Regions from separate parts of the Thermoanaerobacter sp. RKWS2 genome, predicted to be linked through region 3. Evidence: riboswitches for the same ligand, from Rfam matches in the RefSeq annotation. Region 3 holds a riboswitch; each other region holds the start of a gene.
The links. Region 3 has a riboswitch for thiamine pyrophosphate ahead of thiT (energy-coupled thiamine transporter ThiT). Riboswitches for the same ligand answer to the same signal wherever they lie in the genome.
Positions count from the first base shown of each region.

Region 1 (4,290 bases), 960 kb from region 3:
CTATTCCCTTTTATCACAGAAATTTTTACCTCTTCTAATATCTTTTTTGAGCTTTGTGTCCTAAGCTTCGTAGCTCCCGCTCCAACAGGGTCTAATATAACTGGTACTTTAAGTCTATTTGCAGCCTTTCCTGCCTTTATCATCGCTTCTACTTGTTCATTTGTAAGAGTGCCTATATTTAAAACTAAAGCATCTGCTGCACTTACCATTTCTTCTACTTCTTCCAAGGCATGTGCCATGACTGGCAATGCTCCTATAGCCAGTGTTATATTAGCACAATCATTGACAGTAACTATATTTGTAATATGGTGAACTAAAGGTTTTTTCTCTCTTAAAATTTTCAACAATTCTTTTTTCATTTCAAATTCCTCCTATCGTTTATCGCTTTTGCTATAACCTCCAAAAGTTTTCTTGTATTGTTTTCTATATCCCCATAAAATACAGCTGAAACTGAAGATATCCCGTCTACTCCCGACTTTAACATGACTTCATAAGCATTATCTTTTGTTATACCTCCTATTGCAACTACGGGAATAGTGACTGCCTCTTTTATCTTTTTCAGCCCTTCTATTCCAATAGCTTCCGCCTCCGGCTTTGTAGGAGTCTTAAACACCGCTCCCACTCCTAAATAATCCGCTCCATCTCTTTGTGCTTTTAAAGCTTCTTCCACTGTCCTCGCTGATACCCCTACTATTTTATCATGACCTATTACTTTTCTTACAACATCTGCCGGCAAATCCTCCTGTCCAACGTGAACTCCATCTGCATCTACTGCCAAAGCTATATCCACTCTGTCGTTAATAATGAGAGGGATTCTATTTCTTTTTGTCACTTCTTTAACTTTGAGAGCAATTTCATAAAATTCCCTACTTGATATGTCTTTTTCTCTCAGTTGAATTACTGTTGCACCGCCTTTTATTGCTAATTCTACTGCGTCAGCAATATCCATATCCTTTATGTAAGACCTATCCGTTATAGCATAAAGGGTTAAGTCCATATCTCACACCTTCCTTATTTCTATATTCCAAAAATGGTTAGTGGGACCTACTCCATGCCCTATGGCCAACGAATGTTTTATAGCCCCTGTAATGTATGACTTCGCTCTTTTTATTGACTCAACTAAATCATAGCCTAAAGCGATATTGGCAGCTATAGCTGAGGAAAATGTGCAGCCTGTACCATGCGTGTTTTTAGTATCGATTCTCTCTGATGTAATTTCATAAAACTCTTTTCCATCGAAAAATACATCTAAAGCATCTCCTGTAAGATGTCCACCTTTTACCACCACTGTTTTTGCACCAAAATCTAAAATTCTTTTAGCTGCCTCTTTCATGTCATACACACTTTTGATTTCCCTTCCAATTAGCTCTCCTGCCTCCATAAGATTTGGCGTAACTACAAGGCTTAAAGGAATCAGTTCCTCTTTCAAAGCCTCCACTGCTTCCGGCTTCAATAAATAGCTTCCACTTTTTGAAATCATAACAGGGTCCAACACAATATTTTTTACATTGTAATCTTTTAACCCTTTTGCAACCATTTTAATTATGCTTTCATTAGATACCATACCTATCTTCACTGCATCTGGGTATAAATCCTCAAAAATTGCCTTCATCTGCAAATACACCATATCAGGACTTATATCCTCAATTCCCAAAACCCCCATTGTATTTTGCGCTGTTATTGAAGTAATGACACTCATGCCGTATACTCTATGGGCTGAAAAAGTCTTTAAATCTGCCTGTATACCTGCTCCTCCCCCAGAGTCAGAGCCGGCAATAGTAAGGGCTAATTTCATAAAAACACCTCCAAATAATAAAATAAGCCCACCTGTGAGGTGAGCATTTTTACAAATGTTTTAAAAAGCATGCTTCCCTACGCAGGCATTACCCTGACAGGTTCAAAGGGTCGGGAACGAATCCCCTCTCAGCCACTTTTTGGCTCCCCTAGCACTTGTCATATTTAGTTTTAAGTAAATTGCTTAAACTAATTATACCACAAACGCAAAAGAATTCAACAATTATTTTGAAAATGATATCAATATTTAATGAGTTAAGTTATAAGTTCCCCTTTTTCTGATAAAATTTAAGTGTTAACAAAAAAACATAAAATTACTGCCCTTAGCTCATTTTTGTAAGCTAAGGGCTCTCCTCAATTTCTCAGTCTTCATTTCTTATTTATCAAAAAGATATCCTATTTGAACTTGTTGTGCTATTGTTTGTCCTTCGCTGTCTGCAAAGATTAAAATTTCTTTGCCTTCAACATGGTTAAAATAATAACTATACTGTTCTTGTTCATTGCCTATTGTCTATCTGCTTGCTGTGAAATTTTTAAATTAAATTTTAGAAAGATTCTTCATAAATCTTGGCAATAACAGCTTCAGTTGCTTCCACTGGTGCATTAGAAAGCAATCCGTCCAGAGAAGGCGTAGTTTTAGCAAGCTTTACCAGAGTCGGAACATCCTCTTTTGTGAATCCAAAGTCCGAAAGTTTTTGGGTGCATCCTACATTAAAGAGCCATTCTTCAACCTTTTTAGCTACATATTCTGCTTCAGCAGGCAGACCTTTTAGCCCAGGCACTATAGGACTATATACTTCAGCCAGAACTTCTGCAACAGATGGATAAATAGCCTTTACCACTGCAGGCAGTATAGCACCAAGTCCAAGACCATGAGCTATCTCGGGTTTTACTGCACTCAGAGGATGCTCTAGCGCATGGGTAAGGTGCAAAAGGCCATTGTCAAAAGAAATACCAGCTAAAGCAGAAGCGTAAAGCAAATAGTATCTGGCCACAAGGTTTTCAGGGTCATTTACAGCAGCGGGTAGGTAACGAACTATCAACCTCACTGTTTCTTTTGCCATTAGGACGCTGTAAGGTGACGCTACAAGAGTGGTAGCAGCTTCGGTAACGTGGTTTAAAGCATCTATAGTAACCGCTATTGTCTGTCTTTTGTCAAGCTTTGTCATAAGGGAAGGGTCATCTATGGCATACATAGGATACAGGCAATCATAAGCAATTGCAGGCTTATAATTTTTTTCTGGGATTGTAGCCACCGCAAATCTGTCTACTTCGGTACCAGTACCATGAGTAAGGTTTATAGCTATAATAGGAGCAGCTTTTTCAGGTATGAATTTCTGTTCATAAAGTTCTCTTGCATTTTTATCAGTGTATTCCAGCAGTACAGCCACACTTTTCGCGGTATCTATAGGGCTGCCACCGCCAATGCCGATAACAGCTTTTGCCCCAGTTTCCCGGCCGATTTTGGCCGCCTCATCGATCATGTCAACAGTAGGATTGGGTCCAACCTTGTCATAAAGTGAATATTTGAATCCAAGTGTCTCAAGAGCCGGTTTTACCACATCCCAGGCCCCACTGGCTTTATAGGAACCTTTACCGGTTACAAGAATGACATTGTTGATACCTTTGTTTTTAAGAACTTCTAGAATATCTTTTATCTTTTTTATACTACCTATTCCAAAATAAGTCGTGTTTTTGCAGCGAAGTTCAAAAACCTTATTTGGATTTATTTTTGTTTCCCACACTTTAATTACCTCCTATTGTTAAATTTATAACAATCTCTGTATACAATTATAGCACTATCTTAGAAAATGGTCAACCCCAAGTTATAATATCTATTCTTATCTATTACCTTTATTGCCCCATTTATAAATCCTTATAGTATAGTAAGTAACTATATTTACTTATTCTTTCTTTAAAGAAGTATGAAAGGATTCTATACATGCATTATCATAAGGACATCCTTTACTGCTAAATGAATGTTAATAATCGGCGTATACTAATAATATTAAAAGTCAGGGGCTTGAAATTATCAAACTTCCCTGACTTTTAACATATTTTTGTCTCACGTTTGCTAGTCTACAATTACAGTAGCTGTACCAGTGGATTTATGTCAATATGGTAGACACAAAAACTCGAAATTTTTATGCAGATTTTTTAATCAAATCCTCAAATTGTTGCGGAGTCATATACCCTATACTGCTATGTAGTCTTTTTCTATTATACCAAGCTTCAACTCTACTATAGTGTTTTTGAACTCTTCACTATATTTTCTTTGACCTCTTGGCATTTTGTGACACTTTCTCTCTTTATATTTTTATTTTAACCTGTTCGAGTTAAAGTGTCTACAATAATATAATAACACCATATCACAACATTAAAGTAATGTGAATGGATATATTGACGATAACAAATATATTTTAAAAACATCTTTTCTTTTAGAGCATTAAATGTTAAACTCATATCGTAAAGGTTTCTCCTTCTATCAATGTTTTT
Region 1 is NZ_CP110888.1:723,673-727,962, reverse strand. Features, by position in the region: partial or broken gene thiM (hydroxyethylthiazole kinase) at 1-359, opposite strand, end outside; gene thiE (thiamine phosphate synthase) at 356-997, opposite strand; gene thiD (bifunctional hydroxymethylpyrimidine kinase/phosphomethylpyrimidine kinase) at 1,001-1,795, opposite strand; TPP riboswitch at 1,853-1,955, opposite strand; gene OEI98_RS03620 (iron-containing alcohol dehydrogenase) at 2,340-3,539, opposite strand; partial or broken gene OEI98_RS15245 (hypothetical protein) at 3,939-3,995, opposite strand.
Region 1: it holds a riboswitch for thiamine pyrophosphate, as region 3 does, so the genes downstream of both, thiD (bifunctional hydroxymethylpyrimidine kinase/phosphomethylpyrimidine kinase) here and thiT (energy-coupled thiamine transporter ThiT) in region 3, are expected to answer to the same signal.

Region 2 (4,290 bases), 350 kb from region 3:
ACTCTTAATTTCGCCATTAACTTTAATCCTTCTCTACTCCATCCTAATGGATTCCTACTTAATCTAGAAGAAAATACATGACTTATATGCCCTTCTGCACTGCATCCTATTACATCTTTGTCTTTACTGTATATCTCTACTCCTTCCCAATTATTTAGTATGTACCTCTTGGCCTCTTTTACCTTCTCTTTTTCTCTCTCTTCCTTTGTTACCTTTATTAGTTCATTAAATACCTTCTTTAGTTCTTCTTTATCTCCTTCATTTATTGCTCTCCATATCTTATCCCTATACTTTGGCTCTTTTGATGTCGCTTTCAATACGTATTTGTTTAAATGATATCTGTCTAACACAAACCTTGATTTTACTATCCATTTTAATCCCTCTTTTATCCACGGTGCTCCATCTCCTGCTATGTATATCTTCTCTATCTTCTCTTCCTTGTAATTTTCTTCTATGTAATTTGCTACATCTATCCATATGTCTTCAGCTTTCTCTCCTACGTATGCCTTGTAATGCACATTTCTCAGTACATTTCTACCATTTTTCTCTTCTTTACCTTCATGTATGTATATCAATCGCGGTGTTTCATTGCTGCCATCTTGCAAAGGCACATGGTCTTCATCTGCTTCTATGTATAATACCCTTACTTCTTTCTTCTCTTTTATTTCTCTCTTTACCTCTACTTCTCCTATTTCCCTTATTGCGTTTAATACCGTCTGTTTACTTAACTCCTCTGGACATGCTTTTTTACTGCTTCTTTCATATGATTCTTCTATTGCGTTCTCTACTAACTTTATTTTTACACCTTTTTCTATCCTATCGTGCCGTCCTATCTCTAATGCATCATCCACCAAATATGTATATCTTCCATCCTCTCTGGATTTGTAATATGTCCTCTCATATTCTATATCCCCAAGGATTGTGGTTAATCTCTTTTTATCTTTCCTCTCTACTACCCATTTTTCTTTCCTTCTCTTATCTTCTTTTATTATCCTATCTAACTCTTCAATAATTGCTTCTATTGCCTCTCTACCTAGTTTGTCCGTGAGTTCTTTTATCCTTGCTGCAAGCTCTGTAATATTCATTCCTTTGTTTAATAAATCACTAAAAATTTCTATCACTTCTCTAGTGAAATTTAGAGCATTTTGTAGTATAATATCTTCAAAGATATGTTTGTTCACAAGAGACACCCCTTTCTGTGTTGTTTTGTTTTCCATAATCTATTTTATCACAGGGGTTGTCTCTTGTTTTTTTTACTCAAAAAATCCTACGATAATTTTACACTATGATGTAAATAAGGCAAAGGTATTAGCAAGTCATAGTTGAAGTTCCAAGGTACTCACTGACAATTTTCATAGCGCAGAATTTTCCGCACATACTGCAAGTTTTGGCTGTAGATATGTTTTTATTGACGCGATATTTAAAAGCTTTATCAGGGTCTATAGAAAGCTTTATTTGCTCATCCCAGTTTAAGGCTTTTCTAGCTCTAGCCATAGTTAAATCTTTTTCTTTAGCACCTTTTACGCCTTTTGCGATATCTGCAGCATGGGCAGCTATTTTTGCTGCAATAACGCCTTCTTTGACATCTTCTTTGTCTGGAAGTCCGAGATGTTCAGCGGGTGTAACATAGCAAAGGAAATCAGCACCAGAAGCTGCTGCAATTGCTCCTCCGATTGCTGAAGTTATGTGGTCATAACCAGGAGCTATATCAGTCACAATAGGGCCAAGCACATAAAAAGGAGCGTTGTGACAAAGTTGTTTTTGAAGTTTTACATTTGCTTCAATTTGGTCAATTGGCACATGCCCGGGTCCTTCTACCATAACTTGAACTCCTGCCTCTCGAGATTTCTTTACCAATTCGCCAAGGATTATAAGTTCTTGAATTTGTGCTGCGTCTGTAGCATCTTCAAGACAACCTGGACGCAGTCCATCTCCTAAGCTTAGAGTTATGTCATATTTTTTAGCAATATCAAGGAGTCTATCAAAATGTTTATACAAAGGATTTTCTTTGTTGTTATGGAGCATCCAAGCAATTGTAAAGGAGCCACCGCGGCTTACTATATCCATCACTCGGCCGTTGTCTTTAAGCTTTTTCAATGATTCAAATGTTAGACCACAGTGGACTGTAATAAAATCAACCCCGTCTTTTGCTTGTTCTTCTATAACTTCAAAAATAAATTCTTCAGGCATAGCTACAATGCTACCGTATTTGGATATAGATTCTACAGCTGCTTGATACATAGGGACAGTTCCTACAGGGACAGGGGAATTTTCAAGTATTTTTCTACGAGATTGGTTAATGTCGCCCCCTGTGCTTAAATCCATTACCGCATCTGCTCCAGCTTTTACAGCAACATTTAATTTTTCAATTTCTTTTTCAATTTCAGGGTATGCATCAGAGGTTCCTATATTGGCATTTACTTTTGTCGATAAACCCCTTCCTATGCCTTTGGGAATGAGGTTTTTGTGGTTGATGTTTGATGGTATTACTATTTCTCCTTTTTTAACTCCTTCTAAAATAAATTCTTCGTCTACTCCTTCATACTCTGCGACTATTTTCATCTCTTTTGTGACAATGCCTGAAAGGGCGTATTCCAATTGTGTCATAATAAAAACCTCCTTAAAAAATAAATAAACCATGGGGATTATAGCCATGGCAGATGACCACATCCCTACGCAGGTACTAACCTAACAGGTTCGATGGGTTAAAAGGCAACACCTTTTTCTCAGCCGGTTACGCCGGCACCCCATGTGGCAAATATTAAATTTTTATAATCGATAGGGTATAAATATTATACAATATTATTATACCACTAAAAAAAATCGGCGTATATTATAATTTAGAAAAAATTTAAGATATAAATTGCAATATTAAATGCAACACCTAATGAAAATCATGTAGATATAGGATTTGGAACAAATCATATATAACCTTAAGCCCATCTTAGTTAACAAATTGAGCGGAGGTCGTGATTTGTCAAGGGTTTAAGTCAGGCGAAGCCTGCCCCTTGACAAATCACGAGCGAGCTCTATACTTTATAAGGGATGGGCTTAACAGATTTTTGCCAGCTCTTCATAAAAGCATTCTTTAGGTGTTTTATAATTTAACAATTTTCGAGGAAGGTTATTAAGCCAGTTTTCTACTCTCTTTATCGTATCTATAGATAAATGTTTAATACTTTTACCTTTAGGGATGAAACGTCGTATAAGACCGTTATGTCGTTCATTTGTACCTCTTTCCCAAGATGAATATGGATGTGTATAATATACTTCTACGCCATATTCTAAAAGAGCACTTTCTAAATCACTAAACTCTGTACCATTATCAGATGTTATTGTTTTAAAGACCTTGCTTAAATTGTCACCAAACATATCTTTTAATTTTGATAGTGCATCTTTAACAGATTTACTGTCTTTTGTATCCAATAGTAATATTATTTCATGGCGAGTCTTACGCTCTATTAATGTTAAAAGCACCTTGTCATTAGACTTCTTGCCAATTAACGTATCTATTTCCCAATGCCCAAAAACTTCACGGCTTTCAACTTCTTTAGGCCTAAAATCAATACTTTTACCCATAATACGTTTATTTTTACGGTTTTGTTTCTTCCTTGGTTTTAAACGTAGTTTTAAAGGTAAATCAATGTTTTTAACTTTTAATAATCCTCTATCTATATAGTTGTACAGTGTTTTAGTACAAACAATGGTTTTATTATTCCAGCTTGGGTCTTTTTTACAATAGCCTACAACTGCATCTGGTGACCATTTTTCATTTAATATTTTATTTTCAGCATATTTCAAGAAATCTTCTGCTTTAGCTACTTTAAATTTAGCTCCGCAATTTGAACGATTTTTTTCGTAGATAGCTTGACCGGTTTCAGGAAAATAGCTTGTATAAGAAGATAAATCACTTCTAAGTTGTGTAGTAGTTCCACGTTTAATTTCACGGCTTATAGTGCTTGGAGATCGATTAAGTTTTTTAGCAATATACCGAATACTTCTTCCTTCTTTGAGTAATGCATAGATCTCTCCTCGTTCATAGCTACTTAAGTGTTTAAAAGAACGATTTTTTGTGGTATCATTATTATGAACCATAGTGAAAATCCTCCTTGTATGATGTTGAGTTGACACCTATATCATACACGATTTTCACTATGGTTTCTATTTTTTTATCTGTTGCATTTAATTATACAACTAACCAAAAAATTTAAGAAAGAGTACAAAAAAAGTTCTTGACTTTACAGTTTCAAAGTGATAACATAGATTACAACATGCAAAATTGAATATAAT
Region 2 is NZ_CP110888.1:2,235,189-2,239,478, reverse strand. Features, by position in the region: gene OEI98_RS11770 (ISLre2 family transposase) at 1-1,181, opposite strand, end outside; gene thiC (phosphomethylpyrimidine synthase ThiC) at 1,309-2,607, opposite strand; TPP riboswitch at 2,653-2,760, opposite strand; gene OEI98_RS11760 (IS30 family transposase) at 3,052-4,095, opposite strand.
Region 2: it holds a riboswitch for thiamine pyrophosphate, as region 3 does, so the genes downstream of both, thiC (phosphomethylpyrimidine synthase ThiC) here and thiT (energy-coupled thiamine transporter ThiT) in region 3, are expected to answer to the same signal.

Region 3 (4,290 bases):
CAGCAGGATTATTTAGGGCATGTAAATGGTCATGTGGAGGAAGTATATGGAGGCCATAATATAGTAAAGGCTTTTAATGGAGAGAAAAAGAGCATTGAAAAGTTTGATGTATTAAATAACACTTTGTACGGAGCAGCTTGGAAGTCACAGTTTTTGACAGGTATTATGATGCCACTTATGAATGTAATAGGAAACTTGGGTTATGTGGCGGTTACAGTTTTGGGTAGTTGGTTGGTCATAAAAAATGCAATAGAAGTGGGGGATATTCAGGCGTTTATACAGTACATCCGATCTTTTACACAGCCTATTGCTCAGATTGCAAATATTTCCAATATACTGCAACAAACTGCTGCCTGTGCAGAAAGAGTATTTGAGTTTTTGGAGGAAGAAGAGGAAGTTCCAGATAATCCACAGCCTGTAAAAATTGAAGATATAAAAGGGAATGTGGAGTTTAGAAATGTTCGTTTTGGATATAGACCTGATAAAATGGTGATAAATAACTTTTCTGCTTCTATTAAGGCAGGACAAAAAGTTGCAATTGTCGGTCCTACTGGTGCAGGAAAGACTACTATAGTGAAACTTTTAATGCGCTTTTACGATGTGAATGAAGGAGCTATTTTGATTGACGGGCATGATATAAGAGATTTTACGAGAGAAGATTTGCGTTCACTTTTTGGCATGGTGCTTCAGGATACTTGGCTTTACAATGGTACTATTATGGACAATATAAGATATGGCCGTCTCGATGCTACTGATGAGGAAGTTATAAAAGCTGCTAAGGCAGCTCATGTTGACAGTTTTGTAAGGACATTGCCAGGGGGCTATAACATGGTATTAAATGAAGAGACCACAAATATTTCTCAAGGGCAAAAGCAGTTACTAACTATAGCAAGAGCTATTTTGAAAGATCCCAAAATTCTCATACTCGATGAGGCTACAAGCTCTGTAGATACCCTTACAGAAATACAAATACAAAAAGCGATGGATTACCTTATGAAAGGACGCACAAGCTTTATAATCGCTCATAGGCTTTCTACGATAAGGGATGCTGACTTGATACTTGTCATGAACCATGGAGATATTATAGAGCAAGGTACCCACGAAGAGCTTCTTAAAAAAGGCGGTTTTTATGCAAGTCTCTATAACAGTCAGTTTGAAAAAGAGGAAGAGATGGCAAGTTAATACCATTTGATGTGTGTGCAAAACGTCAGCAACCTACAAAGCTTGGCCATCCGCATTTGATAATTATTCTTGACACAGACTACAGAAAATGATAAATTAAAGGTGAAAACAAAATAGGTGGTTATGTCCGCTGGGGGAGCCTTAATGGCTGAGATGGCATTGATGCCAAACCCTTGGAACCTGATGAGGGTAATGCCTCCGTAGGGAATGCGGCTCAAAAATACCGCATTTCGCGGTATTTTTTTCAGCGAACATAGCCTCTAAATATCATGGAGGTGTTTTTTATTATGTCCTACATTATAAGTATATTTTCTGATTTTGCCAAAATAAAACCAGTGACCTTATCAGTTATATTGGCAATTTTATTGGCAGCTTTTCTTTTATATCTGATGCGAAGAAGTGTCAAATTTGACACAAAGATGCTTGTCTACGGAGCACTTTCAATCGCTATTTCTTTTGTGCTGTCATATATAAGGTTTTACCATTGGCCACAGGGTGGTTCCATAACGCCTGCCAGCATGCTTCCACTTTTTATATTTGCGTATTATTATGGACCAGGTCCTGGTGTGATTGTTGGCATGGCATATGGACTTTTGCAACTTATTCAAGACCCCTTTATAGTCCAATGGGTGCAAGTACTTCTCGACTATCCTTTGGCTTTTGGTGCATTAGGACTTGCTGGCTTTTTTAGAAAAAACCTGAGTTTGGGAATTTTAGTCGGCGGATTTGGACGATTTTTCTCTCACTTTTTATCCGGAGTATTCTTTTTTGCAAGCTATGCGCCAAAAGGAATGAGTCCTATAGTTTATTCACTTTTAGTTAATGGAAGCATAATAGGTGTAGAAGTGGCAATATGTTTTGCAGTTTCACTAATTCCTCAAGTTAGAAATGCTATCGAGGAAATTAAAAAGAAAGCAATTGCTTAAAGGGGTATTTCCCCTTTTTTATTTTTTTCAATGGATAGCCAAAATAATGGTATAATATTTTGTAAGAAAAAATTTAACATAAAATTAACATCCCTATAATGTTTTTTTAATGTTATCATAAGATAATTTAATCAAAGGTTATGGGAAAGCCCATGGATAAATAGGAACAGGCCATAAAAGAGTAGCAAAGGCTGTTGAAAAAGCTTTTGAAAAGTACGATAATGTATATATAATTGTAGATATAAAGAATATAAAATCCTTTTGAAAGTTAAGAGAATTGTTGTTTGAAAACCTTGATAAACTTAAGTATATGAAAAAAGAATGGAAGAATTGGTTTATAAAAATTCCGCTGATAGAGTGTGTGAAATTGTGCTGAAAAATTTCGATGAAAGCATTAGTGAAATGAGATTATAGGGAGGGGATTTTGCTGATGCAAATAAAAAGAGTGCTTCTTGACAAAGACAAAAACATTTTTTTCTATATAAACAAAAGAATAAAATGTAATATATTGGACAAAATAATGCCTAAAATAACTCATATAGGAGGTCCTTTTTTTACAATATTTTCTTGCTTATCTTTAATATTTTTCGGAAAAAACAATGTGAAAGCCTCTGCTTTAGAAGCTTTAACTGCTCTTGTAAGCAGCCATTTGTTTGTTCAGCTCTTAAAAAGAAAATATACAAGACCAAGGCCTTATATGGTATTAGCTAATACAAATACTTTTAAACATCTTTTAAAAGATTATTCTTTTCCTTCAGGTCACGCTACTGCCAGTTTTTCACTTGCTATGACTTTTTCAATGTTTTTTCCAAGCCTTGCACTGTTCTTTATTTCGCTGGCAGTACTTGTAGGGATTTCAAGGATATACATTGGACTGCATTATCCTTCAGATGTATTAATGGGCTCAACGATAGGTATTACTTTTTCTTATCTAACCCATTTTATAGCTACAAAGTTGTTTTTGTAAAAAATTTTTCAAAATAGATTGACAGATTGTAAATAGAAGAATATAATGTAGAAGGGCACAAGTTAATACAATCGTTAGGTGAGGCTCCTATACAGATATACGCTGCTGCCCGGAAACATCGAGAGATGCTAACGGGTCAACAAGTATTACCGAATTAAGGTTTTACTTAATGCAGCTGGAGGATGCTCCAAAGCTGTATAGTGCCAAAGCTCAACGAATTGAAATGTTAAAAAACCTCTTTCATTCGTTGAGAGGTTTTTTAATTTGCGAAAAAACGGAGGTGAGAAGAATGGACGGTGGAGGTAGTAGTAAAAGCTATAAAGGTATATGTAATATGACATTGAAGAAGGATGGGCATAGTTTGAGGCCACGTCCATTCTTCTCACACGTGGCCTTTTCAATAAATTTTGCTATTTCTTAAAATGCCTATTTATCCCTTCTTTTGATGTCCTATTACATATACCTCCAAAACAATTCCTTTTAATTCCATCGTCTAAGTGCGAAAGTTTTTCACAAAAAAACAAATACTGTAACTGTAAGGTTGCAAAAGACTCAGCAGCCTTAGTCTATTATTGTGTTTTGGAGGTGTATGGAAATGATCAAAATCGCAAAGAAAAATGGATTCACAGATACGATACTTACCCAATTAATTGAGTTTGCGAAAAAAGATGTAGATGAAGTTTTGGCACAATTAGGCACAGACAGAGAAGGTTTGACTTCTGAGGAAGCAGAAGATAGACTTGAAATGTATGGGTTAAATGAAGTAGCCCATGAAAAACCAGCTCCTTGGTATATTCAATTGATTAAAGCTTTTATTAATCCCTTCATAGGTATATTGGTATTTTTGGCAATTGTGTCATATATAACTGATGTACTTTTTACTGCACCTCAAGACAGAGATTGGAGCACCATAATTATTATCTCTATAATGGTAACGGTTAGTGGACTGCTTCGCTTTGTTCAAGAGTACCGCTCCAATATAGAAGCGGAAAAATTGAAAGCCCTTGTTCACACGACTGCTGCAGTTATTCGCAAAGATACAGGTGAGAGAGAAATAAAAATGGAAGAAATAGTACCTGGTGATATAATACATTTGGCAGCAGGAGATATGGTACCTGCAGATGTTAGGGTTATTACTTCCAAGGACTTATTCATAAACCAAGCGACCTTGTCAGGAGAATCTGAACCAGTTGAGAAATATCCGGATTTAAAAGA
Region 3 is NZ_CP110888.1:2,588,062-2,592,351, reverse strand. Features, by position in the region: gene OEI98_RS13775 (ABC transporter ATP-binding protein) at 1-1,182, shown strand, start outside; TPP riboswitch at 1,305-1,407, shown strand; gene thiT (energy-coupled thiamine transporter ThiT) at 1,470-2,108, shown strand; gene OEI98_RS13765 (phosphatase PAP2 family protein) at 2,539-3,075, shown strand; M-box (ykoK) riboswitch at 3,139-3,301, shown strand; gene mgtA (magnesium-translocating P-type ATPase) at 3,671-4,290, shown strand, end outside.